2 regions of the Salinicola sp. genome follow, and region 2 is predicted to be linked to the other one. Evidence: predicted binding sites of a transcription regulator. Region 2 holds the regulator's gene; the other holds the start of a gene.

Region 1 (15,257 bases), on a different contig from region 2:
TTTCGCGCGCGGAGGTCGGTGGCGTCCTGCTGTTTGCCAGGAACACGCCGGATGTCGCCACGACCCAGGCGTTGATCGGACAGATTCGCGAGTGTCGCCCCGACATTCTGGTCGCGATCGACCAGGAAGGCGGTCGGGTGCAGCGATTGAAGGAGGGGGTGACACCCATTCCCCCCATGGCGGTGTTGGGCCGCCATTTCGCGGAGTCTCCCGAGGCGGCCCTGACGTTGACTCAGGATGCGGGCTGGCTATTGGGCATGGAGATGGCCGCTTGCGGTTTCGATCTGAGCTTCGCGCCCGTGCTGGATCTCGACGACGACCAGTCGCCCGCCATCGGTTCGCGAAGCTTCTCGCCGGACCCGGAGGTGACCACCGCGCTGGCCGGGGCGTTCATCGACGGGCTCCACGACGCGGGCATGGTGGCGATCGGCAAGCATTTTCCCGGCCACGGCGGGGCGCGGCAGGACTCCCATTTCGGGATTGCCGAGGATCCGCGCAGCCTGGCGGAGTTGCGTGAACGCGACCTGGTGCCTTTTACCAGGCTGGCGGGCAAGCTGGATGGCGTCATGCCGGCTCACGTCATCTACTCCGCGTTCGACGAGCGGCCGGCCGGTTTCTCTCCCAGCTGGCTCGGCATGCTGCGCGAGGAACTCGGCTTCAAGGGGGCCATCTTCTCGGACGACCTGCCCATGGCGGCGGCGCATGCGGCCGGGTCGCCCCGCGAACGGGCCGAAGCCGCCTGGGCAGCCGGTTGCGACATGGCCGTCGTCTGCAATGCGCCCGAGGCCGCGCGCGAGATCGTCGCGGCCTGTGAAGGCCGCCAGGCTCCGCGTGTCGCCAAGCTGCGCTATGCGCGCGCTCGTCCCACTCTGGCGTCGCTCGCCGCCATCTCCCGCTGGCGGCGCACGCACGCGCGTCTCGAGGCGCTCAACGAGTCCGAGTGACGGGCAGGACACGCTGTTTTCCCGCGACGGCTGCGGTGATCCTGGCCGTCGCTCTCTTCATGGTGAACCTTAGACGATGAATCAAACCCCTTCGATCGACGCCCTGAGCTCGATGCAGGAAGTGATGGACAACGCCGATTGCCTGATCGATCAGGCGCAGGTGGAGCAGGCTCTGGACCGCATGGCGGCCGACATCACGCGCGAGCTGGGCGACAAGCTGCCGGTCTTCTATTGCGTCATGAACGGCGGGCTGATCACCACCGGGCATCTGCTGACGCGGCTCGGCTTTCCTCTGGAAGTCGATTACCTGCACGCCACGCGCTATCGCGGCGGTATTCGCGGCGGTGAACTGTTCTGGCGGGTGTCGCCGGAAATTCCGATGGCCGGACGCCATGTCGTGATCGTCGATGACATCCTCGACGAGGGCGCCACGCTGGCAGCCATTCTCGATTACTGCCGCCAGGCCGGGGCGGCAAGCCTCTCGACGGCGGTGCTTGTCGACAAGCGCCACGATCGCAAGTCGTCCCCCGATCTCAAGGCCGACTACTGCGGCCTGGAGGTCGTCGACCGCTACGTGTTCGGCTTCGGCATGGATTACAAGGGCTACTGGCGCAACGCGCCGGGCATCTTCGCCCCGAAAGGGCTATGACGCGAGGCTCGCGCTAGGCGGGCCGTTCCCGGTCGGCAGTGATGGTTGTCTTCGGCCCGCTCAACGCGGGCTGAATCGCCTCTGAAGTCCCGTCTCGTTCATCATGCGTGTCGATATCTCCTCGATCGAGAAGCGGGTGGTATCGATGTAGGGAATGTTGTGGCGCCGGTAGAGCGCCTCCGCCTGGCCGATCTCCTGCATGCACTGGTCCATCGAGCAGTAGCGACTGTCCGGCCGGCGCTCGGTGCGGATGGCCGACAGCCGGCGGGCATCGATGGTCAGGCCGAACAGCTTGTGCCGATGTTTGGCCAGCGATGGCGGCAGGTTGAGAATGCCGTTCTCGTCCAGGTCGTCCTCGGTCAGCGGGTAGTTGGCGGCACGGATGCCGAACTGCAGCGCGAGATACAGCGAGGTGGGGGTCTTGCCGCAGCGCGACACCCCGATCAGGATCACGTCCGCCTCCTGATACTGATGCGTTCGTGCGCCGTCGTCGTTGTCCAGGGCGAAATTGACCGCCTCGATGCGGTGCATGTACACGTCGTCGCGGCCGATCGCATGGGTACGCCCGACGGTGTAGGTCGAGTGGGTCTCCAGCTCCTCTTCCAGCGGGGCGAGGAAGGTAGAGAAGATATCGACCTTGAAGGCCGATGCCTCGGCCACGATGCTCCGGATCGCCTGATCGACGATGGTGGCGATGACGATGGGGCGGATGCCGTCGCGCTCGGCGGTGGCCTCGATGATGCCCACCAGCGAACGGGCCTTGTCGAGCGTATCGATGTAAGGCTTGGTGACCTGGATGAAATCCGTATTCTCGAACTGTGAAAGCAGGCTGCGACCGAGGGTCTCCGCAGTGATGCCGGTGCCGTCGGAGATGAAGAAGGCGGTGCGGGGCATGGCGTTCATCCGTGGGTGTCGATCGTCCATTGTCAGCCGAAATCCGCGACCGGGGCAACTCGTCCCCGGTGGCGGCGCCGCACCGACTCGCGTGACTACAGGAATGCGCGAAAAGCGTGGATTCCTGTAGAAATACTCCAAACTCTACGCCCTTAAACTTCTGGCTAAGCCCAAAGTCGCCTGTTAGCTTCTGGCTCCATCGAGGCGCAGCGGAGCGCGCCGTTTCATGCGCCACGTTTCATCGGCAGTGGCCGGCCAGGACGATCAGGAGACGACTTTGGAACCCTTCATCATCACTTTCGAGCAACTGGGAATGTCCGACGTCGAGCGCGTCGGTGGCAAGAACGCCTCGCTGGGGGAGATGATCTCCAACCTGGCGGACGCCGGGGTCACCGTGCCGGGCGGTTTCGCCACCACGTCCCACGCCTATCGTGAGTTCCTGGCCCATGACGGCTTGAACGACCGCATCAACGCCGAACTCTCCAAACTGGACGTCGACGATACCGAGATGCTCGCCAAGGTGGGCGAGAGGATTCGCCAGTGGGTGATCGATACGCCCTTGCCCCCCGCATTCGAGGATGCGCTGGGTGACGCCTACGAGACGTTGCAGGCCCGCCATCCCAACCTCAAGGTGGCCGTGCGTTCATCGGCCACCGCCGAGGATCTGCCGGACGCCTCCTTCGCCGGCCAGCAGGAAACCTTTCTCAATATCGATGGTTTCGACAACGTCAAGCGTGCCGTCCATGAGGTTTTTGCGTCGCTGTTCAACGATCGCGCCATCTCCTATCGCGTTCATCGCGGTTACCCGCACGAGAACGTCGCGCTCTCCGCCGGCGTCCAGAAGATGGTGCGCTCCGAGACGGCGGCAGCCGGCGTGATGTTCACGCTGGACACCGAGTCCGGCTATCGCGATGCGGTGTTCGTCACCGGCGCCTGGGGCCTGGGCGAGACGGTGGTGCAGGGCGCGGTCAATCCCGACGAGTTCTATGTTCACAAGCCGACGCTGGCTGCCGGCAGACCGGCCGTGTTGCGACGCACGCTGGGCTCCAAGCGGATCAAGATGGTCTACACCGACGACGCGGCCGCCGGCCGCTCGGTCAAGACGGTCGATGTCGGCCATGCCGATCGCCAGCGCTTCTGTCTGAGCGACGACGATGTCATGGAGCTGGCACGCCAGGCGGTGACCATCGAGAAGCACTACGGCCGCCCGATGGACATCGAGTGGGCCCGCGACGGCGACGACGGCAAGCTCTATATCGTCCAGGCCCGGCCGGAGACGGTGGTGTCGAACCAGGAGGGCGGCACCCTGGAGCGGTTCACGCTCAAGAGCAAGAGCCGCGTGCTGGTCGACGGTCGTGCCATCGGCCAGCGGATCGGCCAGGGCAAGGTCAAGCTGGTGGCATCGCCGGAAGAGATGCACAAGGTACAGTCCGGCGACGTGCTGGTGACCGACATGACCGACCCCGACTGGGAGCCGATCATGAAGCGCGCGTCCGCCATCGTCACCAATCGCGGCGGACGTACCTGCCACGCGGCGATCATCGCCCGTGAACTGGGGATCCCTGCCGTGGTCGGCTGTGGCGATGCCACCGAGCTGCTCCAGGACGACGTCGAGGTGACGGGCTCCTGCGCCGAGGGCGACACCGGCCACGTCTATCAGGGCAAGCTGGAGTTCGATTGCCAGACCACCAGCGTCGACGCCATGCCGGAGATTCCGTTCAAGATCATGATGAACGTGGGCAATCCGGATCGCGCCTTCGCGTTTGCGGGGCTGCCCAACGACGGCATCGGGCTGGCGCGCCTGGAGTTCATCATCAACCGCATGATCGGGGTGCATCCGCGGGCGCTGATGGATTACGACAAGCTCTCCAGCGACCTGCAGCAGACCATCGATCTGCGCACCGCCGGCTATGACGATCCGGTCAGCTTCTACGTCGATCGCCTCGTCGAGGGCATCTCCACGCTGGCGGCGGCGTTCTATCCCAAGCGGGTGATCGTGCGGCTGTCGGACTTCAAGTCCAACGAATACGAGAACCTGATCGGCGGCAAGCTCTACGAGCCGGGCGAAGAGAATCCGATGCTCGGCTTCCGCGGCGCCTCGCGCTACATCTCCGACGACTTCCGGGCCTGCTTCGAGCTGGAGTGCCGGGCGCTGAAGCGCGTCCGCGACGAGATGGGGCTGAACAACGTCGAGATCATGGTGCCGTTCGTGCGCACGCCCGCCGAGGGCAAGGCGGTGGTCGACCTGCTCGAGGCCAATGGACTCAAACGCGGCGCCTCTTCATCTTCCGAAGACCAGGGCCTCAAGGTGATCATGATGTGCGAGCTCCCCTCCAATGCGCTGCTGGCCGACGAGTTCCTGGAGTATTTCGATGGATTCTCCATCGGTTCCAACGACCTGACCCAGTTGACGCTGGGGCTGGATCGCGATTCCGCGATCATCGCGCATCTGTTCGACGAGCGGGACCCGGCGGTCAAGAAGCTGCTGTCGATGGCGATCCAGGCCTGCAAGGCTCAGGGCAAGTACGTGGGCATCTGCGGCCAGGGACCTTCCGACCATCCGGAACTGGCCAAGTGGCTGATGGAGCAGGGGATCGATTCGGTGTCGTTGAACCCGGACGCCGTGCTCGAGACCTGGTTCATGCTGGCGGGCGAAACGCTGGGCTGATCGTTGCGAGGCAGCCCTGGGGGCCGGCGCGATGTCATCGCGCCGGCCTTTTTGGTTTCGAGGTGGTGGCGAGACGTCGGCAACCGCGCCTCCACCGCCGGGGCGGTCACGACCGCAGCCAGTTGCGCAGCTTCACCAGCAGCAGCTCGCCGTCGGACATTGCCCGTCGTTCCTGCAGGATCTCGGCGAGAGCATCGGGCCGATCGGTGATGATGTTGTCGACCCCCATGTCGAGATAACGCGACATGTCGCCGACCCCGTTGACGGTCCACACCGCCACCCCCCGGCCGGTATCGTGAATGGTCCTCAGCAGGCTCGGCGTAGCCTGGGTGTGGCGCAACCCAATGATGTCGGCGTCGGTGGTATTCAGCGCACCGGGCAGGACGAACTGCAGAAACAGGGTCGTCCGCAGGTCTTCGTCCAGTCTCTTGACCACCTCGATGACATCGGGTGACAGCGAGGCAATCACGGCGTGGTCCGTCATCTGGCTGGCTTTCAACTGGGCAATGACCTTTTGGGCCAGTTCCTCGGCGGTTCCCGGTGCCGGTTTGAGCTCGACATAGAGCCCGATGCGATCTCGCGCGTTGTCCAGGATCTGCTGGAAGGTGGGAATGCGCTCGCCAACGAAGGCGTCGCCGAAGTAGGAGCCCACATCGACCTGCTCGATCTCGTCGAGCGTCATGTCGCTGATGTTACGGTCGACCCCGGTCAGTCGACTCAGATTGTTGTCGTGGGAGACGACGACCTGACCGTCGCCACTCAGCCGGACGTCCAGTTCCAGGTAGTCGGCGCCATCGGCGATGGCCTGGTTCATCGAGGCCATGGTGTTCTCGGGCGCCACCAGCGAGCTCCCGCGATGTGCGGTGATCGCGACGTGGTCGTTGATCTCGAACCCATGCAGTATCCAGCCCGCCTGGCCGAGCGCGAAGACCAGCAGCAGGATCTCCGCCCCCCAGGCAATGATGCCGGAGCGCTGCGGTGTCGCGGAGGGGCGAAACACCGGCGCCCGCCCGATGGCGCGGTGGTACAGCGTGATCACCAGCAGGCTGTTGGCGGCGATACCCAGGAAAGTGAGCGCGATCGTGGTGACGATATAGAGTGCCAGGTAGGCAAGCATCGCCGGGATCAGGACGCTGTTGCGCTCCGGCAGGTACCCGAGCAGCGTCCCGCCCAGCGTGTTGAAGGTCAGCGTGAAGACGACCGGGATGGCCGCCACCAGCAGCGCCATGCCGACGACGGCAAGGGCCATCCGCAGGCGGCGTCCCTGTGTCAGTTCGCGGCTGCGTCGCAATGCGGCAACCGGCTCGAGGCCGTCGAGCATCATCGCCGGCAGCGCCAGGAACCAGCGAAAGTAGAGTGCGGCGCTGAGCAGTACCAGAACCAGGGTGATCGGCGTGGCCACGGCGAGAAATTCCCACAGCGCGGGAGGCTTCAGGTGGATCAGGATGTAGGGCTCGATATCGCCGAGCATGGCGCCGTAGAGGTGGGCGAGACCGATGGCGAACGGGGCGGCCAGGAGAAGGTGGCTGCCGACCTGGAGCAGGGTGAGTGTCATCAAGGCCGGTAAACGGCGCAGCACGTGCCATAGCGACCCCATGGCCACCCGGTATCGGTTCCCGGCCTGGCTCGAGACGACGAGCATCATTCCCGCCTGTTGAAGGAAGATCACCAGGAAGCTGAGCCCGATCGCTACCAGCAGCCAGAGCAGCCCCCACAGCGAGAAGGCGACGTCCAGAATCTGTCCGTTGCTGAGTACGGGGCGTCCGATGCGGTGCAGCAGGCCGGCCAGCGTGTTGGCCGACAGTGGCACCCAGACGGCCGAGGCGAGCAATGTGAAGAACAGGTGGAAGGCGATCAGCGAGCGCAGGTGGGCGCGGATCTGCCGGGCGATGTCTTGAATCAATGAGCTGGGTGCTAGCATGGATTGGTCGGCGGTGTCCCTTCCCGGGCCAAGTGTGATCGGTGGCGAATGGGCGCGACAAGGCGCGCCATTCAGTGTTGTCGTCAAACGGTCATCTTTGCAAGTTCGTCTGATCCGGAACGGAAAAGGCCGCTCGAAGGCGGCCTGGACGCGGCATCGTCAAGCGCTGGTCTAGAACTGCCAGCCCACGGAGGCGGTGTAGGTGTCGACCTGAAAGTCGTTGTCGAAATCATAGCGTTCGTATTCGGTGCGCAGCAGCAGGTGCTGGTAGCGGAACTGGACGCCAGCGCCGTAGACCGGGTCGATCCCGTCGTTGTCGTCGAGGTCGTTGGACGCCGCGCCCAGGTTGCCCCTGGCATCCGTTTCCCAGCGCGCCATTCCCGCCTTGGCGAACAGCTCGAAACCGGCGCCGACCGGCAGTTTGCCGACCAGGCTCAAGCCGTAGGCCTTGCTCTTGAGGTCGACCACGTTGCCGCCGCGGATCAGGTTGGGCTTGCCCAGATCGGCGTAGAAGGCCTCGGTAGCGAAGTAGGGGTTGTATTCGTAGCCGACGAACGCCTTGTAGACGCTGTCGTCGTCGTCGACGCGATAGTTGCTGCCATCGGCGCCGGCGAACTTGCCGATGTCGCTGTCGCTGCTCGCCACCTCGCCGTAGCCGCCGCCGATCCCGAGATAGAGCCCGTCGGCATTGGCGGCCTGGGCCGTCGGCGTCATCAACAGAAGCGGGGAAAGCGCCATCGGAATGGCGAACCAGGTAGTCTTCTTCATCGTGAATCTCCCTTGAATGAGTGCGGACAGGCGTCGTGTCCTTGGGTCCGTGCAGTATCGATTGAGCGTGGTTACGCTGATCCTGGACGCTGGCGAACAGCGTTTGATGAGTCGCCCAGACTTTATGATTAGCCCCTAATGAAGGCAAGACATAAAAAAACGCCCTGCGTTCGCAGGGCGTTTCGGTGACCTCTTCATGAAGCGCGAGCATCGGAAGAGACTTGTCAGGCTTCCTGGGCGACCGGGATGACCGTAGCGGCCGCTTTCTGGAAATCCTCTATCTCATGGAAGATCATGTAGCGGTAGATCTCACCCGCCATGGCATTGAACTCACCCATGGTAGCCTTGTACTCCTCGACCGTTGGCAGGCGGCCCTCGACGGCCGCAATGGCCGCGAGCTCTGCCGATGCCAGGTAGACGTCGGCGCCGTCGCCCAGACGGTTGGGGAAGTTGCGTGTGGAGGTGGAAACCACGGTCGATTTCGGCGCCACACGTGCCTGGTTGCCCATGCACAGTGAACAGCCGGGCATCTCCATGCGAGCGCCAGCCTTGCCGTAAATGCCGTAATAGCCCTCCTCGGTCAGCTGATGTTGGTCCATCTTGGTCGGCGGTGCAAGCCACAGGCGCGTTTTCAGGCTTCCCGCCGGCTGTTTCTCGAGCAATTTGCCGGCGGCGCGGAAGTGGCCGATGTTGGTCATGCAGGAGCCGATGAAGACTTCATCGATCTTCTGGCCGGCGACGTCGGAGAGCAGGCGGGCATCGTCCGGGTCGTTGGGTGCGCAGAGCACTGGCTGGTCGATCTCGGCCAGGTCGATTTCGATCACCGCCGCATAGTCGGCGTCGGCGTCGGCGCGCATCAGGCTCGGGTCGTCCAGCCAGGCCTGCATGGCATCGATGCGTCGTTCCAGCGTGCGACGATCGCCATAGCCATTGCTGATCATCCACTTCAGCAGTGTCACGTTGGAGTTGAGGTACTCGCTGACGCGCTCTTCGCCCAGCGTGATGGTGCAGCCGGCTGCGCTACGCTCGGCGGAGGCGTCGGAGAGTTCGAACGCCTGCTCGGCGGTGAGATCCTCGAGGCCTTCGATCTCCAGGATGCGGCCGGAGAAGCTGTTCTTCTTGCCGGACTTGGCGACCGTCAGATGGCCCTGCTGAATCGCGTAGTAGGGGATCGCGTGGACCAGGTCGCGCAGGGTGATGCCGGGCTGGCGCTCGCCCTTGAAGCGCACCAGGACCGATTCCGGCATATCCAGCGGCATCACGCCGGTGGCGGCGGCGAAGGCGACCAGTCCGGAGCCCGCCGGGAACGAGATGCCCATCGGGAAGCGGGTGTGCGAGTCACCGCCGGTGCCGACGGTATCCGGCAGCAGCATGCGGTTGAGCCAGGAGTGGATGATGCCGTCGCCCGGACGCAGCGACACGCCGCCACGGTTCATGATGAAGTCGGGCAGGGTGTGATGGGTCTCGACATCGACCGGCTTGGGGTAGGCGGCGGTGTGGCAGAACGACTGCATCACCAGGTCGGCCTGGAAGCCGAGACACGCCAGGTCCTTGAGCTCGTCGCGAGTCATCGGGCCGGTGGTGTCCTGGGAGCCGACGGTGGTCATCTTCGGCTCGCAGTACATGCCCGGGCGAACGCCGTCCATGCCGCAGGCCTTGCCGACCATCTTCTGGGCCAGGGTGAAGCCGCGGCCGGTATCGACCGGCTGCTCCGGCCTGCGGAAGATATCCGAACCCGGCAGACCAAGCTCGTTGCGCGCCTTCTCGGTCAGACCGCGGCCGATGATCAGCGGGATACGGCCGCCGGCGCGGACTTCGTCGAGGATGACCTGGGTCTTGAGCGCGAAGGTGGAGACGACTTCATCGCTGTCGTGGCGGGTCACCTTGCCTTCGTACGGGTAGACATCGATGACGTCGCCCATCTCGAGCTTGTCGACATCCATCTCGATCGGCAGGGCGCCGGCGTCTTCCATGGTGTTGAAGAAGATGGGGGCGATCTTGCCGCCGAAACAGAAACCGCCGGCGCGCTTGTTGGGTACGTACGGAATGTCGTCGCCGAAGAACCACAGTACCGAGTTGGTCGCCGACTTGCGCGAGGAGCCGGTGCCCACCACGTCGCCGACGTAGGCGACCGGGAAGCCCTTGGCCTTGACCGCGTCGATCTGCGCCAGCGGGCCCTTGTTGCCCGGCACTTCCGGCTCGATGCCGTCGCGCGGGTTCTTGAGCATGGCGTTGGCGTGGAGCGGAATGTCGGGGCGCGACCAGGCGTCCGGCGCCGGCGACAGGTCATCGGTGTTGGTTTCGCCCGGCACCTTGAATACGGCGATGCTGATCTTCTCGGGCAGGGCCGGCTTGGCCAGGAACCATTCGGCACCGGCCCAGGATTCGAGCACGCTCTGGGCGGTGGCGTTGCCATTTTTCGCGCGTTGGGCCACGTCGTGAAAGGCATCGAACATCAGCAGGGTGTGCTTGAGCTGTTCGCCGGCCTCCTGGGCCAGCTCGGGGTCATCGAGCAGCTCGACCAGCGTGGCGATGTTGTAACCGCCCTGCATGGTGCCCAGCAGCTTCACCGCATGAATCTTGTCGATCAACGGCGAGCTGGCCTCGCCCTTGACCAGGGCGGTCAGGAAACCGGCCTTGACGTAGGCGGCCTCGTCGACGCCCGGGGGCACGCGGTCGGTGATCAGTTCGAGGAGAAACGCCTCTTCACCGGCCGGGGGCTGCTTCAGCAGCTCGACCAGTTGCGCGGCCATCTCGGCGTTCAACGGCTTCGGTGGCACGCCTTCCTGGGCGCGCTCCTCGACATGTTGGCGGTAAGCTTCAAGCACGGTGGAGACCCTCATCTAGAGTTGGAGCCCGCATGAGCGAGACGGACATAGGTGCCATGACGTGGCAGGCACGGAACCGCTCGTCGTTCGGCGACCCAGGATCGTCTGGCAGCCATTGGAATGGCTGGCACGAAATCGGCTGCGATGGGCGCTGCGAAGTCTACGTGAAACTGTCGACAATGTTAAGGAGCCCTCGATTCCGCGCCCTGGCGGCTCCGATCGGCTGTCAATGTCACCATGGTCATGGAGATGGCTATCGAAGTCTCGTCGGCCAGGCGCTACCATGAGTCCACGCGACGCCGAATCCACTCTGATTCAACGTACCAAGCGATGGAGACCGTTGAGTGGCTTGGGTCTGGCCTTGATGGCCGTGTCGACTGTCTCAGGGACGATCTTCACGGGATACGACACGCCCGGCTCTCATTCGGCGTCTTTCACCACCAACGTATTCGGCCATTGCCGAGCGCCCGAAGAACGTCAATGACTACTGAACGAATGACCGACGACATCGATGTCGACGCCGACCGCCTGCTGCCGGCCGAACTGCTCGAGTTTCTCCCCTGTGCCACGCCCCAGCGCTGGATCGAGGCCGCGCTGGAGAATCCGGCGCTATTGTTGATCGATCACGCGCAATGTGAAAAGAAGGCCGCTTCGACGGCGATGAGCCTGATGTTCCGCTATGTCGATCGCCCCGAGCTACTGACCAAGATGTCTCAGTTGGCTCGCGAGGAGCTGCTGCATTTCGAGCAGGTGGTGGGCTTGATGCAGGAGCGGGGCGTCGACTACTCCCACATCCAGGCGTCACGCTATGCGGAAGGGCTGCGGGAACACGTGGCGCGGGAAGAGCCGAATCGGTTGATCGATATTCTGATCGTGGGCGCGTTCATCGAGGCACGCTCCTGCGAGCGTTTCGCCCGACTCATTCCTCATCTCGACGAGTCGCTTGCCAAGTTCTATCGCTCCCTCGTGCGTTCCGAAGGACGCCACTTCGAGGATTATCTCGGGCTCGCCGAACGCTATGGGGGCGAGGCCGTGGTGGCCGAACGCGTGGCGCGCTTTGCCACTCACGAGAGAGCCTTGATCGAAGGTGAAGACGCCATGTTCCGCTTTCACAGCGGCGTGCCGACAGCGATCTCGCCATGAATCGTCGCCGCCTCGCCGATCGTACCGGTCCAAGCCAGCCGGAAGGGCGTGGCAACGGGCTGCCGATGATCTCCGCGCGGCTGCCTCCTCTATCGGATAACGGAAAACGATGAATTCAGGTCGAGCTACAACAACAATCGCGCTCTTCGGACATTTCGGGTATCAGCAAGGCGACGACTCCCTGACGCACTTCAGCTACGACAAGGTGAAGGCGCTGCTGGTCTATCTCCTGATGCAGGATGCGCCGGCCAGTCGTGCCGCGCTGGCCGAGATGCTGTGGCCGGACCAGGGCGTCAAGTCGGGGCGCACGAACCTTCGCCACGCCCTTCACTGTCTCCGTCATAGCCTCGGCGATCTTGCCGAGGCGTCGTTGACCGTCACCCGTCAGACCATCTCCTTCGATTTGCCGCCCAATGTTCACTGGGATCTCCGCGAGGTGGATGGCTTGCTGCGCGAGCCTCCCTCCATCGATGTGCTCGACCGGCTGCTCGACTACTATCGCGGCGACCTGCTGGCCGAACTGCATCTTGGCCAGTGCGTCGCCTTCCAGCAGTGGCTGGTGCGCACTCGGGGCGAGTGGCGACAGCGCTTGACCGAATATGCGGAGCGGGTTCTGGAGGCGTCTTCGGCGCTGCCCGAGGCGCTGCTTCGAACCCTGATTCACCGCATTCCGGATTTTGGTCCCTTCCACGAGCGCCTGGTAAGGCAGCTCGCCGAGCACGGGCAATTCGCCGCCGCCCGGGAACAGTTCAACGCCTTCCTGCAGCACCTTGCACTCTCCGGCCAGCAGCCCGAGCCGGGCTTTCTGCAGTTGGCGAGGTTCTGGTCGGAGGTGCCGGAGCAGGGGCGCCCCCGGATCGATTGGTCGAACGTCTCCGGCGGCGACACTTCCCCGGGGCAGCGAGAGGCGCCGGGGTACTCGACGGAGGACATCGACTACCGCCAGGTCACGGTGATGGCGATCGCGCTCCGGCCGGTGGATGCCGGGAACGATCTCGGCCGGGCGCTGGCCTGTCTGAAGGCTCAGGACCAGCTGTTTCGATGGCTGGAGACCCAGTGTCGCCATCTTGGCGGTTTCTGGCAGGCGGCGGTGGGAAGCGGGGTGGGTCTCGCCTGTTTCGGCACCCATGGCCCGACCCACCAACTGGCCGAATTGGTGGCGCTGTTCGAGCACTGCCGACAAGGACTGGCTCCCGAGCTCGATAGCCTGTGGCAGGGGGATGAGGCGCCGCCGCGGTTCACGCTGACGGCCGGCCTCGATAGCGGCCGCGTGATCTGGCTCCCCGAGCGGCACTCGATCGATCCGTTCGGCGACGTGACCCAGGTGGCGTTGGCCATGATGGTGGCGGCCAAGAGCAGCGAGCTGGTCATCTCGCTCAACGCCAGCCAGCATCTGCCACCGGCGTTCGATCTGCAGTCTCGTCTGACGCCGCGCCTGATCAGCAGCGATGGCCGCGTCCAGCGACGGGGGCTGGTGCTGGGCGTGGAGTCCTCCGGTCGCGAGACGCTGCCGCCCAGCCTGACCGGACGCGAGGCGGAACTTCGCCAGTTGCGCGATGCACTGGCCCGGGTTGCCCTGGGGCTGCGGCAAAGTCTGCTGGTGCTGGGCGACACGGGGATCGGGAAGTCTGCCCTGATGATCCATTTCCGGGAATATCTGCAGCACGAAGAGGCTGCGGTTTTCTGGCGTCCCACGACCCGGTTGTCGAGTCAGGCGTCCTACGGTCTGATCCAGGCGCTGCTGGGGTGGTATCTCGAGGCGGAACCGGATGATGATGCGATCAGAGGGGTGGTCGACCGGATCCCCGCATTGGAGCGGGTCGGCATCGAGCGACGGCAGTTGCTGATCGATGTGCTCGGGCGGGCACCGTTGGCGAGGGAGGACGCCGACGAGGCGGTGGAGTTGGTCACTCAGCTCACCCAGGCGTTGATTCTCGAGACGACCCGTTCCCGTCGTCCGCTGGTGATCATCATCGACGATCTCCAGTGGCTGGACGAGCCGTCGCTGAAAGTCCTCCAGAACCTGCAGGCCCGGCTGCCGATTCATACCGCCTTGCTGCTGGTTGCCTCCCATCAGAATCGAGAGGTTCCCTCGGTCAGGTTGAACTGGGATCAGCAGGTGGTGCTGGGACGTCTCGACGCGGAGCGGTCCTCGAACATGCTGGACTACCTGGCCCGCCGGCACCGCCTCAAGCTGAACCCGCGATTGCGCGAGCAGTTGATCGAGCGGTGCGAGGGGGTCCCTCTCTATCTGCAGGAGATCTGCCGTCGGCTCGAGATCGACCGCCGCGAGGGCCGGCGACTGGACGCCGACAGTCTGCCGAGCGGACTGCTGGGGTTGCTGGCCAGCCGCATCGATCAACTGCAGGGATATCGCCAGGTCGCGCACCTGGCGGCGACGCTGGGGCGCCAGTTCGAGGCCGGCATGCTGCGTGCGGGTCTGGCGATCAGCGACGATCTCTTCAAGGTGGCGCTGGAGCAGATGCGACGGCTCGAGATCATCGAACCCTGCGACATGCCGCCCTACGACTTCCAGTTCAGTCATCCGCTGCTGCAGGAGGCGGCCTACCTGTCCTGCCCGCAGGATGTGCGGATCGTGCTGCACCAGCAAGTCGTGGCACTGATCGAATCCAGCTATCCCGCCTGGATCAGCCGCCACCCGGGAGATTTCGCCGAGCATCTGCGCCGAAGTGGCGATCCGGCCCGGGCCGCACGTTATTTCGAAATGGCGGCGAGGAGTGGCCTGAAGGTCAGCGCCAACCGCACGGCGCTGAAAATGGCGGAGTCCGGTCTCGCCTGCCTGAACATGATATCCGGCTGCGGTGCCGAGCGTGAAGTCAGCCTGCTGACGGTGAAGGGGCAAGCTTGCTATGCGCTGGAGGGACATGGCTCGCCGGCGGCGCAAGAGAGCTTTCTCCGGGCCCAGAGCCTGTGGCAGGGCTCGGTTCTGGATGACGACGAAGCTGACGATCAGGCGTTTCTGGTGACCTGGGGGCTATGGGTCGGCGCGAGCCAGCGCCACGCCAATCGCGAGGCGGAGTCGTTGGCCCGGCAGCTGCGCGAGCTGGCGCAGCGCATTGATGACCCGCGCTACCAGCGCCTGGCGCTCTACGCCCGCGCCCATGGCGAGTACTGGAGTGGTCGAATCTCGCTTGCCTTCGAGCACCTCGACCAGATCGATCCACTGAGCTGGCCGATGGTTCTGGAGTGGTTGCCGTACTCCGACCACCCGCAGGTGGCCGCGGCCTGCTACCAGAGCTGGACGCTGTGTCTGCGGGGCGACTATCGACGCGCAGAGCAGCAAATGGAAGCGGCCATCCGGTTGGCGGAATCCGTGCGGCATCCGGGGTCGTTGGCCATGGCGCTGATATTTGCCGCTTCCCTCTACCGCCAGCTGGGACATGTTCATCTGGCGACGGAGCGTGGCCGTCGCGCGCACGAG
Region 2 (15,257 bases):
CCGCGGCGCAGAAGCGCTGACCTTACCCGCGCCAGTCAGCCGTCGCGGGCGTCATGTCAGGTGGAGCGGGCCGGCTATGTTAAGCTGGCGCGCTCTTCTCTATTTCCAGCAGCAGGCCCCGCACGGTTCCCAATGGATGATGTCTCGCCACTAATCGACTCCCTCAACGCCAATCAGCGCGAGGCCGTCGCTGCGCCGCCCGGCAACATGCTGGTGCTGGCCGGTGCCGGCTCGGGCAAGACCCGGGTGCTGGTGCACCGGATCGCCTGGCTGATGCAGGCCGAGGGCGTGTCTCCCTACGCCATTCTGGCGGTGACCTTCACCAACAAGGCTGCCCGCGAGATGCGGACGCGTCTCGAGGCGCTGCAGGGCGCGACGCTGCGCAACATGTGGGTCGGCACCTTCCACTCCATCGCCCACCGCCTGCTGCGAACCCACTGGCACGATGCCCGTCTGCCCCAGCATTTCCAGATCATCGACAGCGACGACCAGCTGCGGCTGGTCAAGCGCCTGCTGCGGGACCACAACGTCGACGACGAGCGCTATCCGCCCAAGCAGGTGCAGTATTTCATCGGTGGCTGCAAGGAGGAGGGGCTGCGTCCGCAGCAGGTGGCGACCCACGGCGACCCGTACATGGCCAAGATGGTCGAGCTCTACGAGCTCTACCAGTTGACCTGCGAGCGCGGCGGACTGGTCGACTTCGGCGAGCTGCTGCTGCGCAGCCTGGAGCTGCTGCGCGATACGCCGGCGCTGCTCAAGCATTATCGCGAACGCTTCGGCCACATTCTGGTCGACGAGTTCCAGGACACCAACACCCTGCAGTACGCCTGGCTCAAGCTGCTGGCCGGCGGTGAGGGGGATGCCGACCGCGCGGCCATGATCGTGGTCGGCGACGACGACCAGTCGATCTACGGCTGGCGCGGGGCCAAGGTCGAGAACATTCGCCGCTTCGAGAGCGAATTCGCCAATACCCGGACGGTCCGCCTGGAGCAGAACTATCGCTCCACCAGCGCCATCCTGGATGCCGCCAACGCGCTGATCAGTCACAACAGCGGGCGCATGGGGAAGGAGCTGTGGACCGACGGCGACACCGGCGACAAGATCTCGGTCTATGCCGGCTTCAACGATCTCGACGAGGCGCGCTTCATCGTCGATACCATCGGCGAGCAGGGCCGCAACGGCTTCGCGCGCCGCGAGATGGCGATTCTCTATCGCTCCAACGCCCAGTCCCGGGTGATCGAGGAGGCGCTGATCCGCAGCGGCGTGCCGTATCGCATCTACGGCGGCCAGCGCTTCTATGAACGCCTCGAGATCAAGAACGCGCTGGCCTATCTGCGGCTGCTGCTCAATCGCGAGGACGACGCTTCGCTGGAACGGGTGATCAACGTGCCGCCTCGCGGGATCGGCACGCGCACGGTGGAGATCCTGCGTCATCGCGCCCGCGACACCAACGTGTCGCTGTGGCAGGCGCTGCACGACAGCCTGAGCGACGGCACGCTCAAGGGGCGCGCCGGCAATGCGCTCAACGCCTTTGCCGAGCTGATCGAGCGCCTCGACAACGACACCGCCGGCATGGCGCTCTACGAGATCATCGATCACGTCATCCAGAGCTCCGGCCTGATCGAGCACCACCGCAGCGAGAAGGGCGAGAAGGGCCAGGCGCGGGTCGAGAACCTCGAGGAGCTGATCAACGCGGCGCGGGCGTTCTCGCAGAGTGCGCAGGCCAACCCGATCGACCTGCAGGAGGTCGGTGAAGGCGCCGCGGCGCTGGAGCCGTTCCTGGCCGAGGCGGCGCTCAATGCCGGCGATCACGAAGCCGACGAGTTCGAGGATTGCGTCCAGATGATGACGCTGCACTCGGCCAAGGGGCTGGAATTCCCGGTGGTGTTCGTGGCCGGTATCGAAGAGGGGCTGTTCCCGCACAAGATGTCGCTGGAAGAGCCGGGACGCCTCGAGGAGGAGCGCCGGCTCTGCTATGTCGGCATGACCCGCGCCATGCGCAAGCTCTATCTCACCTATGCCGAGATTCGTCGTCTGCATGGCCGCGAGACCATGGCGCGACCCTCGCGGTTTTTACGCGAAGTCCCCGAGGAGCTGCTCGAGGAAGTGCGCCTGCGCGGCCAGATATCGCGACCGGTGACCTCCCGGCCGGACGTGGGCCCGGCACGCCAGCAGGGCATCGAAGGCGGCGACGATCTGCCGTCGCTGTCGCTCGGCCAGCGCGTCAGTCATCCGCTGTTCGGCGAGGGCGTGATCCTCGATGCCGAGGGCGAAGGGGCGCGGGCCCGGGTGCATGTCAGTTTCGAGGGCGAGGGCGACAAGTGGCTGGTACTGGGGTTCGCCAAACTGACCCCGCTGTGAACCCGTCAGCGTCACGAAGTTGCAACAATTTCATGCGATGATCGCGGTCATAGGTGTCTCTACGCCTGTCACGTCCAGGCCATCGAAGACCGCGAAGACCGATCGTCGATGGCAGACTCAGCTGCCCAAGCCACCGTGTCAGATACGTCAACGCCCCAGACAAGCCGTCGGAGTCACGCATGGATATCACCAGCGATACCCACAGTCAGCACATCTCGCAGCAGTACAACCAGGATCTCGAGACCATCAAGACCCAGCTGATGGCCATGGGCGGACTGGTCGAGAAGCAGCTCCAGGAAGCCCTTGCGGCGCTGCTGGAGGGCGATAGCCAACTGGCCATCCGGGTGCGCGACAACGATACCAGCGTCAACGACATGCAGCTCAAGATCGATGAGGAGTGCGTGCGGATTCTGGCGCGTCGCCAGCCGGCCGCCTCCGATCTGCGCCTGGTCATTGCGGTCATCCGGGCCACCAACGATCTCGAACGGATGGGCGATGAAGCCAACAAGATCGCGCGCAATGCGCTCGATCTGATCGAATCGGGGCGCATCCCCCAGGGCAGCGTGGAGATCCGCCACATCAGTGAACACGTGCGCAGCATGCTGCGTGATTCGCTGACCGCCTTCGCGCGTTTCGATACCGAGCTGGCCTTGAAGGTGGTTCAGGAAGACGCCTCGGTGGACAGCGAGTACACCACCGCCATGCGGTCGCTGGCGACCTTCATGATGGAGGACTCCCGCTCCATCGGTGCCGTGCTGAGCGTGATGACGGTACTGCGCGCGCTGGAGCGGATCGGCGATCACGCCGACAACCTGGCCGAGCACGTCATCTACCTGGTGAAGGGGCGCGACATTCGCCATACCGCGGTGGAGGAGCTCGATAGGGAAGCCCTGGGACGAAGCGACAAGCGCTAGAGGCCCCGCCGCTCGCCGTCGGGTGATCGCGCTCGGTCAGGATTGACGCCGCGTCGCAAGGACTGTGTTAGCGTGTCGATCACGCAACACTTTGTCTGGTCGACGGATTCAGCATGATCTACTCCCTGCAAGCGATTATCCAAGGCACGCGCCTGGTGTTCGAACCCGGGCTGCGCCGCTTCGTGATCGGTCCGGTTCTGGTCAACCTGCTGCTGTATGGCGGCACGCTCTTCTATCTCTTCGAGAATTTCGGCGGCTGGCTCGACTACGGCATGCGCCAGATACCCGGCTGGCTGACCTGGCTGGAGTGGCTGATCTGGCCGCTGCTGGTCGTCGCCCTGGCGCTGATCGTCTTCTTCACCTTCACCCTGGTCTCCAACCTGATCGCGGCGCCGTTCTACGGTTTCCTGGCCGAAAAGGTGGAAACCCGGGTCACCGGGCGGCCGCCGAGCGACGAGCGCGGGCTGATGAAGGCCGGCGTCGATGCGCTGGGGCGGGAACTGGTCAAGCTGGGCTATATCCTGCCGCGCATGGCGGTGCTGTTCCTGCTCGGGTTCGTGCCGGGACTGAACCTGATCACGCCTTTTCTATGGGCGGCGTTCTCGGCCTGGATGATGGCCGTCCAGTATCTCGATTACCCGATGGACAACAATCAGGTCGGCTTCACCGACATGCTTGGCCGCCTGCGCGGGCGCTGGTGGCCGACGTTGACCTACGGCGCCTGCATGTCGGTGGCGACCTGGGTGCCGGTGCTCAACCTGATTCTGCTGCCCGGCGGCGTTGCCGGTGGCGTGATGCTGTGGGATCGCTACTACCGCTCCATGGTGCCGGCCACCCGTCGATAGCGCGCTGCAGGCGCACGCCGACGGAAGCCGGGATCGACAAGAAAAATGGCGGATGGGGTTGAAAGCCGCCGCAGGACACGCCATCTAGATTGGACGACAGGGAGATTTGCCGAAGCCGCGCAACCGGCCTCGCCAAGGCTTCGGAAAATCTTTTTGAAATCAAAGTGATATTTTATCGTGGCGACGCTGCGCGAAGATCGGGCTTGCTTGACACCGCGACGCGTTGCTCACTATTTTGATTCACCCGAGAGGCGCCCACGTCGGGCAATGCCTCCTCATGAAAGGGAGTTTTGATCATGGCTCATAGCTTACCGTCGCTACCCTACGCCTATGACGCGCTGGAACCCAAGATCGATGCGATGACGATGGAGATTCACCACACTCGTCACCATCAGACCTACATCAACAACCTCAATGCCGCGCTGGAAGGCACGGGGCTCGAGGACGTGCCGGTCGACAAGCTGATGGCCGATATCGACAGGGTGCCGCAGGACAAGCGCCAGGCTGTCATCAACAACGGTGGCGGCCATGCCAACCACTCCCTGTTCTGGACCGTGATGTCCAAGGATGGCGGTGGCGAGCCGACCGGCAAGGTGGGCGAAGCCATCCAGAGCGAGCTGGGCGGCTACGAGACCTTCAAGGAAGAGTTCAAGAAAGCGGCTACCGGTCGTTTCGGTAGTGGCTGGGCTTGGCTGGTGGTGACGCCGGAGAAGAAGCTCAAGGTCATCAACACCCTGAACCAGGACAGCCCGCTGATGGAAGGTCTGACGCCGATTCTGGGGCTGGACGTGTGGGAACACGCCTACTATCTGAAGTATCAGAACAAGCGTCCGGACTATATCGCAGCGTTCTTCGACGTCATCAACTGGGATGAAGTCAACCGCCGCTACGCCGAAGCCATCGCCTGATCGACAGGCCGATGGTACCGGCTTAAGCCGTCCCAAGATGCCTCCGCTCTCCGGGGGCATCTTGCGTTGATTCCCGCCTCGGCAAGGATTCCCCCCTCAGCGGCTTTTCTGGTACGCTGACCGCGCTGGCGTCCTGCCGGCTCAGTTCATCGACCCACCCTCGCGACGATTCGACACCATGACTGCACAACGCTGCGACGCCACGCTGACGCTTACCGATGTAAATGATTTTCGATTGCGCCTGATAGCGTTTCTGGATGAGTACGACGTGGCCTATCGCAGCGACGAGCGCCAGGTGGCGATCGACCTGCCGGGTGGGGAAGCGCGCTTCTCGGTGAGCCGGGTCGGTCTTCACCTCGAGGCCGAAGCCGACGCGAGGGACGGTCTGGAAACGCTGCGCGGGATCATTGAACACTACGTCGCGCTGTTCGCCGGCGACAACGCACTGCCGCTGCACTGGCATGGAGACGTGGTGGCGGCGCCGACCTTTGCCAACTTCCGCGAGATGCGGGTTGCCCGGATCGAGGAGCTGAGTCCCAGCATCCGCCGCCTGACGCTGACCGGCGAGAACCTGGCGCGCTTCGATCACCCGGAAGAGTGGCACGTGCGGCTGCATTTTCCGCCGCCCGGTATCGACCGTCCCCAGTGGCCGCGCCCCACGGCGGAAGGCGGTACCCAGTGGCCGCCGGAAGATCGACGGGCCGAGATTCGCTACTACACCATCCGCCGCCTGGACGTCGCCAGCGGCGAGGTGGATATCGATTTTCTGCTGCACGAAGCGCCGGGGCCGGGGGGCGATTTCGCCCGCCGGGCCAAGCCGGGGGACATCTGCGGCATGGCCGGCCCCTACGGGCGGGGCGTCGCCGAGGCGTCGCACTATCTGCTGGCCGGTGACGAGACCGCCATTCCCGCCATCGCGCGATTGCTGGAAACGCTGCCGGTGAGCGCGCAGGTCGAGGCGTGGCTGGAGGTCGAATCGCCGGTGGATGAACTGGAGCTGCCGGTCGCCGATCACTGCCGCATCAGCTGGCGTCACCGCTGTCGTGGTCACGCACCCAGCGAACAGCTTGCCTCGGCGGTGGTCGAGGCGATGCCCGACACCCGCGACGATCTGTTCGTCTGGTTCGCCGGCGAAGCCGACGTCAGCCAGCGCCTGAGAAAACGGCTCAAGCAGGAGTTCGGGCTGCAGAAGGGGCAGCATCTGGTTACGGGCTACTGGAAACGCTGAGCTTCGTCTGAAAAATGTCTGCGCTCGCCCATACGGCGTTAAAAATCGGCTGGAACGCCAGCCCGGTCAAAGTGCTCATTTACACCCACGTAAACTGGTGCGCCAGCCCGGTCCGTTTTCGCCAATTTTTGCCTTAGCTACGCGCCCCGGTCTGGCCATCGCTCGCCGTTTTTTCAGACGAAGCTCGGGCTCATTTAGCCCTATCGAGTACCAGCAGCGGGTCGATGCGGGTATCGAACCAGTTCATGCCCCAGTGCAGGTGGGGCCCGGTGGCGCGCCCGGTCGATCCCACCGCGCCGATCACCTCTCCCTGCTCGACGCGATCGCCGACCTTCACGTCGATCCGTGACAGATGCAGGAAGTTGGAGCTGATGCCGTAACCGTGATCGAGCAGCACCGTACCGCCGGTCAGGTAGAGATCGTCGGCAAAGGTGATCACGCCGCTGGCCGGCGCCTTGACCGGCGTACCCTCGGCGGCGGCGATGTCCATGCCCGAATGCGCCGATCCCGGCGTGCCGTTATAGATGCGCTGGTTGCCGAAACGCCCGCTGATGCGCCCTTCCACCGGCCAGATGAAGGTCTGGGCGAAACCCACCCGGTCGTCGTTGCGCGCACGCTCGGCGCTGACGGCGGCCTGCTCGCGCTGGATACGCCGGGCGATCTCCGGCGGCGGCGAGACGGTCCTGGGCGGCACGCCGTCGATGCGTTCGATCGGCCAGTCCCGAGGCGTGATCGCGACCGCGACGTTCTGCCGGCGGCCATCCGGGGTGGTGATCGACACCGTCTGACGACCGCTGGCATCGCGCCCGACGCCGAACACCACGGTGCCGTAACCGGTGACCCTGAGATCGTGCCCCGCCACCGAGACCTGGCTGCCGGGCGGCACCCGACCGATCACCATCGAGCCCTGCTGGACGCTGTCGGGGAAGGTGATCGGAACCGTATCGGCCCGAGTCTCGAGCGTGACGCCCGCCAGCAGCAGCAGCATGAAGACGGTGGCGCCGACTCGTCGGCACCACCAGAGAAAGGAAGGAATCATCGCCACCTGTCGGCACTCCGTATCGCGGGATGCCGCCACCATAACCCGATGTGCCGTGCGGTTCATCATGCGCCGCGATGGCCCCGGAAACTCTCCTAGAACGACTCCCAGTCGTCGCCATCGCTCGACGTCGACCGTGTCGCGGTCGCGGCACCCGGCGATGATGCCGCCGCCAATGCCGGCGTCGTGGTCGAGGGGGATGGCGAACGATAGCGCGACACCCTCTCGTCGTATTCGACGTCGGCGATCTTGAACCCGGCCAGTGCCCGTTCCAGCGTCGCCACCTGCGCATTGAGCGTGGCGGCGGCGGCCGAGGCCTGCTGCACCAGCGAGGCGTTCTGCTGGGTGACGTGATCCATCTGCACCACGGCCTCGTTGACCTGGTCGATACCGTTGGACTGTTCGCCGGACGCGATCGAGATCTCCTCGATCAGATCGGTCATGCGGGCGACCGAGTCCACGGCGCGACGAATGGTCCCGCCGGCCTGGCCGACGATCTCGGAGCCGGCATCGATCCTGCGATTCGAGGCGTCGATCAGCTCGCGGATCTCGCGGGAGGCATCGGCGCTGCGGCTGGCCAGCGTGCGGACTTCATTGGCGACGACTGCGAAGCCCCTGCCCTGCTCGCCGGCCCGGGCGGCTTCCACGGAGGCGTTGAGCGCCAGGATATTGGTCTGGAAGGCGATCGAGTCGATCACGCCGACGATCTCGGTGACCCGGCGCGAACTGTCGGTGATGCCCTGCATGGTCGAGACGACCTGATCCATCATCTCGCCGCCCTCTGCGGCGGTGTTGCGTGCCTCGCCGGCCAGGCCGCTCGCCTGGCGGGCGTTGTCGGCGTTCTGGCGCACGGTCTGGGTCAGTTCCTCCATGCTGGAGGCGGTCTCGCCGATGGACGCCGCCTGCTGCTCGGTTCGCGCCGCCAGATCCTGATTGCCGCTGTGAATCTGGCCCACGCCGACGGTGATGGTGGTCGAGGCGTGGCGAACGTTGGCCATCGATTCGGCCAGGTGAATCCGCATGCCCTCGATGGCCGCGAGCAGGCTGCGCCGGTCGCCGGATTTGACCTGCAGCGCGGTGGTGAGATCGCCCTCGGCCATGCCCTGGATCGCATCGCGCGCCTGGCGCGGATCGCCCCCCAGGTCGCCCAGCACGTTGCGGATGATCCAGCCCATGAGCAGCGTGATGATGATGCCGATGACACCGGCGATCAGGCTCATCTTCAACACGCCGGCCCAGAATGCGTGCTGGATGTCGCTGATATAGACGTTGGCGGCGAGGTACCAGTCCCACTCGGGGACGTAGCGCACGTAGTTGAGGCGCGATACGTCCTGGCCATCGGCATTGGTGGAGGTGTACTCCAGCGTGCCGTCGTCGGGGGAGTCCGCCAGCGCCTTGAGCTCGCGATAGAAGTAGACGCCGTTGTCGTCGCGGAAACCGCTCATGTCCGTGCCGATGTCGCGCTTGGGGTGATAGACCAGATGAATATCGCTGTCGAAGGCGTAGACATAGCTGCCGTCGAGATCCAGCGCCGACAGGTTCCTGCGGGCGAAGCCCTTGGCGGCGTCCTCGGAGAACTCGCCATCGTTGGCGCGCTGGACATAGCGCTCGACCAGCGTCTGGGCGCTGGCCACGAAGCTCTTGAGACTGCTGACGCGCTCGGCCATCAGCGTCTCGCGCTTTTCCAGGGCCATCCAGCCCACCAGGATCAGCATGCCCAGCCACATCAGGCCAACCGTGATCCAGAGTTTTCGTCGCATCGTCATCTTCAGGGGCGTCCTTTTCTTCGCGAGAAGCAATTCATATAAACAACTAGTGGCTATGAACCGACCTCGTTATCGGCCGGGGACGCCGAAGATTGAGCGGGTATCGAAGGAGAGCGCCGAAAAAGGAGGGGATTGGTCAGGCTGATGTCGACGTATCGGAGGAGGGGGAGGTCGGCAGTGCGGGCGCCACGCGCGCCGCCGGGAACACGCAGCGGAAGCGCGCGCCGAGCCCCGGACGACTGACGATTTCCAGGCTGGCGTCGTGACGCAGCAGCACATGCTTGACGATGGCCAGGCCCAGTCCCGTACCGCCGGTGGCGGCACTGCGACCCTTGTCGACGCGATAGAAGCGCTCGGTCAGCCGCGGGATATGGATGGGGTCGAAACCGTCGCCGTTGTCTTCCACTTCGATGGCGGCGCCGTCGTGCCAGGGCTTCCAGCGCAAGGTGATGGTACTGCCTTCCGGCGTGTAGCGAACGGCGTTGAAGACCAGGTTGGAGACGGCACTGCGTATCTCCTTGGTGTTCGCCAGCAGATGCCGCGACTCTTCGGCTTCTATCGACAACTGGTGGCGTTGCGCGCTCAACTCGCGGGCATCGGCGGCGATATCGTGGAGCAGGGCGGTCACGTCCAGGGTGTCGCGGTCGTCGTCGGGGCTGTCGATCTCGAGCCGCGACAGCAGCAGCAGATCCTCGACCAGGTTCTGCATGCGCGTGGTCTGGGCCTGCATCTGGCCGAACCCGCGCTGCCAGCGTTGGGGCAACTGGTCGGCATGATCCGAATAGGTTTCGAGATAGCCGGCCAGCACCGTCAGCGGCGTGCGCAGTTCATGGGAGACGTTGGCGACGAAGTCGCGGCGCATCATCTCCAGTTGGTGCAGTCGGGTCACGTCCCGCGCCATCAGCAGGCGTTCGTTGTCGCCGAACAGGGTGAGATTGAACTGCAGGGTGCGGTTGGCCTGGACCGGGGAGGGAATCAGCAGCGGTTCGCGATAGTCGCCCGTCTCGAAGTAGGCGATGAAACGAGGGTCGCGCAGGAAGTTGGTGATCGGCTGCCCGCGGTCGTGATCGGGCTGCAGGCCGAGCATGTCGCAGGCCGCGCTGTTCCACCACTCGAGATCGCCCTGGGGATCCAGCATCACCACGCTGTCGCGCATCGCCTCGCAGGAGTCCTGGATCCGCCGCAGGATGTCGCGCAGTCGCTGCTGCAGCTGGGTCTGCGCTTTCTGATAGTGATACAGGCGGTCGAACAGATCGCCCCAGACGCCGGTACCGGGTGGCGGCGCCTCGCGGGGGTTCTTCAGCAGCCAGACATAGAGCATGCGCACGTGGCGCAGATGCAGGAAGACATAGAGCCCCAGGCCGGCCGCCAGCCCCCAGCCCATTCCGGCGAGCAGGTCGCCGCCCAGTTCGCCGAGCAACAGCCCCATCGCGCCAAGCCCGAACAGCATGTAGCCGAGGCGCCACAGTTCGTTGATCCAGTAGCGCACGTCCTGACTTACTCCCTGATCGAAAAGCGGTAGCCGGTGCCGCGCACGGTCTGGACCAGATGCTGGTGCGCTTCGCCCAGGGATTTGCGCAGGCGCCGAATGTGGACGTCGACGGTACGCTCTTCCACGTACACGTTGCCGCCCCAGACCTGATCCAGCAACTGGCTACGGGTGTAGGCACGTTCCTGGTGGGTCATGAAGAACTGCAGCAGGCGATACTCGGTCGGGCCGATCTCCAGGGCGCCGCCGTTGGAGGTGACGCGGTGGCTGGAGGGATCGAGCCGCAGCCCCTCGACCTCGACCGCCTCCTCGATACCCGGCGGCGTGGCCCGGCGCAACACCGCCTTGAGACGCGCCACCAGCTCGCGCGGTGAAAACGGCTTGGTGATGTAATCGTCGGCGCCGGCTTCCAGCCCCTGGACCTTGTTGTCCTCTTCACCCTTGGCGGTGAGCAGGATGATCGGCATCTCGGCGGTGGCCTCCTCGCGCTTCAGGCGGCGCGCGAGTTCGATGCCGCTGGTGCCGGGCATCATCCAGTCGAGCAGAATCAGGTCGGGTTTCTGGTCCAGCGCCATGGCGTGGCCGGTCTGGGCGTTGTCGGCTTCCAGTACGCGATAATCGGCCATTTCCAGGGCGACGGCGATCATTTCGCGGATGGATGACTCGTCGTCAACGATGAGTACGGTCTTGGAGCTCATGCGCAATGCCTCGAGTGAGCCGCCGGTTAGCCTGGTTGCGTGGCGTCGATGACACCATCGGGCGTAGCTTCCGGCCGTGACAGAACGGTGACGATTACATCGTGAAAATATGACATCGATATGACAGTCGTGCCAATCGCATCATTCAGGTCGGTGGCCACAGGGCAAGCATCAGCCCCGCGAACAGCAGCAGCCCGGACCAGAAGTTGATGAGAAAGGCGCGAAAGCAGGCGTCGCGCTCGCGTTCCCGGATCAGCCACTGCTGATAGACGAAGGTGGCCGCCATCGCGGCCAGGCCCAGCCAGAAGAATCCGCCCAGTTGGGTCCGCATGCCGATCCAGGTCAGCAGGGCCAGGGTCAGCACCTGCAGCAGGCCGATGATCCGCTTGTCCCACTGGCCGAACAGCCGCGCGGTGGACTTGATCCCGATCTTGATGTCGTCGTCGCGGTCGACCATCGCGTACTGGGTATCGTAGGCCACGGTCCAGGCAACGTTGGCGAGCAGCAGCAGCCACGCTTCCAGCGGTACCTCGCGGCTCACCGCCATGAACGCCATCGGGATGCTCCACGAGAACGCCATGCCCAGCACCACCTGCGGCAGATGGGTATAGCGCTTCATGAACGGATAGATCGCCGCCAGCGCGACGCCGACGAAGGAGAGCAGCACGGTGGCCAGGTTGGTGAAGCAGACCAGCACGAATGCCAGCACCACCAGACCCGCGAACAGGATCCTGGCCTCCTGCTCGCTGATCCGTCCGGTCGCCAGCGGGCGCTCCCGGGTCCGCTTGACGTGGCCGTCCAGATGACGGTCGGCGTAGTCGTTGACGACGCAGCCGGCGGCGCGCATCAGGTAGACACCGATCACGAAGATGATCAGCGTGGCGCGATCCGGCAGCCCGTCGGCCGCCAGCCACAGCGCCCACAGCGTCGGCCACATCAAAAGCCAGGTGCCGATCGGCTTGTCGAGGCGCGTCAGGCGCAGAAAATCGGGCAGGCGGGCGAGGCCGCGGGGGGCTGGATTGCCGCTGGGAGTGGAAGGGGAACCGGCGCTGGGCATACGAATCTCCGAAACGGCAAGGCCTCTGAATCGGCAACGACTTTACTGCAACTGCGGCCTCGCTTCGAGGTGGGAACCGTGGTTCAGGTCGTGGATCGTCGTTCAGGGGGACGCAAGGCCCAGATCCTCCGCCATTTCATGCAGGAAGCACTCCTGCACCAGCAGCTGGAATCCTCCGTGGCGAAAGCGCGAACGACGCAGCCAGACGCCCTCGCCACCGGGCGAGAGCGGCGCGATCTCGATCGGATCGCGCTCGAGATCGGGCTGGGCGAAGAGCCAGCTGCCCAGCGAACGCTCTCCCAGCGTGCGCAGACGACGACAGCCGATACGATCCAGCGGGGCGATCGAACGCGCCGCCACCCACGGCCGCTCGCCGCTCATCAGCGTGACCTCGCGTATCCAGGCCACGGCGGTGGGAGGCAGGCCCAGGGCCTGGGCTTCGTCGCGGCGCGGTCGTTCGATGCCCTGGTGTACCAGCCTGACCCGAAAGGGGCGCTCTGAGGCCGCGATCAGCCGCGCGGTGAGCGAGTCGGTGGAAGCCACCCACTGCCACCAGGCGGCGGTCATGCGGGGGCGCCGCGTGGCTGCGGGGGCCCAGCGAATCCATCGCCAGGATCGTGCGGCGGGCGGAAGGGCATGGCAGTGACAGGCTGAGGGCACGCGAAACGACTCCATCAAGACGCACCGGGGAAGCGCCGTGGAAAAAGCCATGAACCACCGGGACGGCGCGGGTCGAAGGCGGCGTAGTGTAACATGAGGCCTCGAGACGACCGACCGAACGAGCCCTCAATGAGCCAATCCGATCACTCCACCGCGCCCCTGACGATCGTCGGCACCGGAATGGCCGGCGTGGGCCTGGCCCGAGCCATTCGGAGCCGCGATGGCGAGCGACCGATCACCCTGATCAGTGCCGACAGCGGCGACGAGTATACCAAGCCGCTGCTCTCCAGTGCCTTCGCCAAGCGCCAGACGGCGCAATCGCTGGTCATGCGCGATGCGGTGGGCCTGGCCGCGACGCTGCGGGCGCGGGTTCGCACCCATACCACCGTGGATGCCATCGACACCGCCCGTCGTCGGCTGAGGATCGGTGCCGAGCTCCTGCCCTACGGCCAACTGGTGCTGGCGACGGGTGCCGCGCCATGGCAGCCGTTCGAGGTGGCGTCCTCGCTGCGCGACCGGGTATTTCAGATCAACGATCTCGATGGCTACCGTCGCTTGCGCGGCGTGCTGGATCGTCACCCCGGCCGCCAGGCCCGCATCGCCATCATCGGCGCCGGCCGGGTGGGCTGCGAGTGCGCCAATGACCTGCATGCGGGGGGCCACCGGGGCGCCCTGATCGCGCCCGAGGCGACGCCGCTGCCCCGCCTGCTGCCGCCACCGTTGGGGCGGGCGCTGGGCGAGGCCTTCGCCGAAGCCGGCATCCGCGGCTATTTCGAACGTCAGGTCTCGGCGCTTCACGACGATGGCGAAGGCGTGACGCTGGTCCTGGACGACGGTGAAGCGCTGGCAGCGGACATGGTGCTGGTCGCGACGGGGCTGCGCCCACGCACGGCACTCGCCGAAGTGGCGGGGCTGGCGGTCTCGCCGGCCGGTATCCTGACCGACCGGCGGCTCGCGACCAGCGCGCCGAACGTCTTCGCGCTGGGTGACGTGGCCTGTGTCGATGGGCTCGACGCCCCGGTCGGCGGCTTGAGTGCCATGTACGTCCAGCCGCTGCAGGCCGCTGTCAAAGCGCTGGCGGCAACGCTCGCCGGCATACCCACCGAGGTGAGTTACGGCGCCTGGCCGGTGGTGGTCAAGACGCCGTTGCTGCCGGTTGTCGCACTACCGCCGCGCGACCCCCCCCACCGTTGGCGGATCGAAGGAGAGGCCAGCGATTTCAGCGCCTTGGCCGAGGACGAGTCAGGACGGTTGCTGGGCTTCGCGCTGACCGGGCGCTGCGTTCGTCGTAAAGTCGAACTGGCGCGAGCTGCCCCCCCGTTGCTAGGCTAGCCCCGGTGGCTACGGTTGTATAAGCCATGAATCGTCACCTGATGCTGGACAAACCGCGCCCCGGGCGGCTTATTATGCGTTCGGAGGGGATTCCCCTCATCGAGAACAACAACTCGTTTAAGATGCAAGGTGTGTCAGGTGACGCCATAGCCAAACTAGGAGGGCTCTATGCGTAAGCCAGAACTCGCTGCGGCGATTGCCGAGCGTGCGGATCTTTCGAAGGACAAGGCCAGTCAGGTGTTGAACGTCATTCTCGACGAAATCACCGGTACGGTTTCCAAAGGCAACGATGTCACTTTGATCGGTTTCGGTTCATTTACGGTTCGCGAGCGCGCCGCACGGACGGGTAAGAACCCGCAGACTGGCAAGCCGTTGAACATCCCGGCCAGCAAGACCGTGGCCTTCAAGCCCGGCAAGGCTCTCAAGGACGCCGTCAGTAAGTAAGTCGCAAGTTCGGGTCTCGAATTCCCGAGTCGCTCATCCGCCAATGAGCGCAACGATAGCCGATCCGTCCCGATGCTGGCGGGTCGGCATTCTTCTACACGATGCATTCCTACCCTGATGATCGGTCGTGCGAGGTGGCATGAAGCTCAAGTTGATGCTCTGGTGGCTGGGCGTGATGCTCAAGCGCGCACGGTCGCGCAAGGCGGCGTTTCGCGAGAGTCTGGAGAAATTCCAGCGATTCGATTGGGGCGTTGCCACGGAAGACCTGTCGATTGCCCGCCATTATCGGATGACCCCGCAAGCGGTCCACAGTGACACCGGTCTGCCGGTGGACCTGATGCTGGAACTGCGTTTTCGTGATGCCGACAGCGCCACGCGCTTTTTGAGCAAGCCTTCGCAGCGTGCGTTTCGCGAAGGGCTGTTCGACGGTCGGTTACGTCTGGTGGGCGACTCCCGCGATCTGGAGCGATTGCAGAGCCTGCTGAAGTATCTCTAGCCACGAGCCACGAGCCACGA

Evidence for each region. Region 2 encodes PhoB, which activates phosphate uptake and scavenging genes when phosphate is short. Its sites were predicted from a motif close to TGTCATANNNNTGTCANA; they were not measured.
Region 1: AC3AYF_RS03310 (glycerophosphodiester phosphodiesterase) is a predicted target of PhoB. The motif match lies at 7,155-7,172, and genes of this name have one in related genera.

Annotation. Positions count from the first base shown of each region.
Region 1 is NZ_CEXLVS010000020.1:4,070-19,326, forward strand. Features, by position in the region: gene nagZ (beta-N-acetylhexosaminidase) at 1-944, shown strand, start outside; gene AC3AYF_RS03295 (hypoxanthine-guanine phosphoribosyltransferase) at 1,021-1,593, shown strand; gene ppsR (posphoenolpyruvate synthetase regulatory kinase/phosphorylase PpsR) at 1,654-2,487, opposite strand; gene ppsA (phosphoenolpyruvate synthase) at 2,714-5,155, shown strand; gene AC3AYF_RS03310 (glycerophosphodiester phosphodiesterase) at 5,262-7,076, opposite strand; gene AC3AYF_RS03315 (outer membrane beta-barrel protein) at 7,248-7,844, opposite strand; gene acnB (bifunctional aconitate hydratase 2/2-methylisocitrate dehydratase) at 8,069-10,672, opposite strand; gene AC3AYF_RS03325 (MiaE family protein) at 11,153-11,815, shown strand; gene AC3AYF_RS03330 (ATP-binding protein) at 11,925-15,257, shown strand, end outside.
Region 2 is NZ_CEXLVS010000008.1:6,633-21,889, forward strand. Features, by position in the region: partial or broken gene AC3AYF_RS01620 (ZapG family protein) at 1-20, shown strand, start outside; gene uvrD (DNA helicase II) at 133-2,361, shown strand; gene phoU (phosphate signaling complex protein PhoU) at 2,541-3,275, shown strand; gene cysZ (sulfate transporter CysZ) at 3,389-4,120, shown strand; gene AC3AYF_RS01640 (superoxide dismutase) at 4,417-5,028, shown strand; gene AC3AYF_RS01645 (siderophore-interacting protein) at 5,207-6,256, shown strand; gene AC3AYF_RS01650 (M23 family metallopeptidase) at 6,447-7,295, opposite strand; gene AC3AYF_RS01655 (methyl-accepting chemotaxis protein) at 7,391-9,061, opposite strand; gene phoR (phosphate regulon sensor histidine kinase PhoR) at 9,198-10,550, opposite strand; gene phoB (phosphate regulon transcriptional regulator PhoB) at 10,559-11,248, opposite strand; gene ubiA (4-hydroxybenzoate octaprenyltransferase) at 11,394-12,305, opposite strand; gene AC3AYF_RS01675 (chorismate--pyruvate lyase family protein) at 12,408-12,872, opposite strand; gene AC3AYF_RS01680 (NAD(P)/FAD-dependent oxidoreductase) at 13,095-14,297, shown strand; gene AC3AYF_RS01685 (HU family DNA-binding protein) at 14,466-14,741, shown strand; gene AC3AYF_RS01690 (hypothetical protein) at 14,881-15,237, shown strand.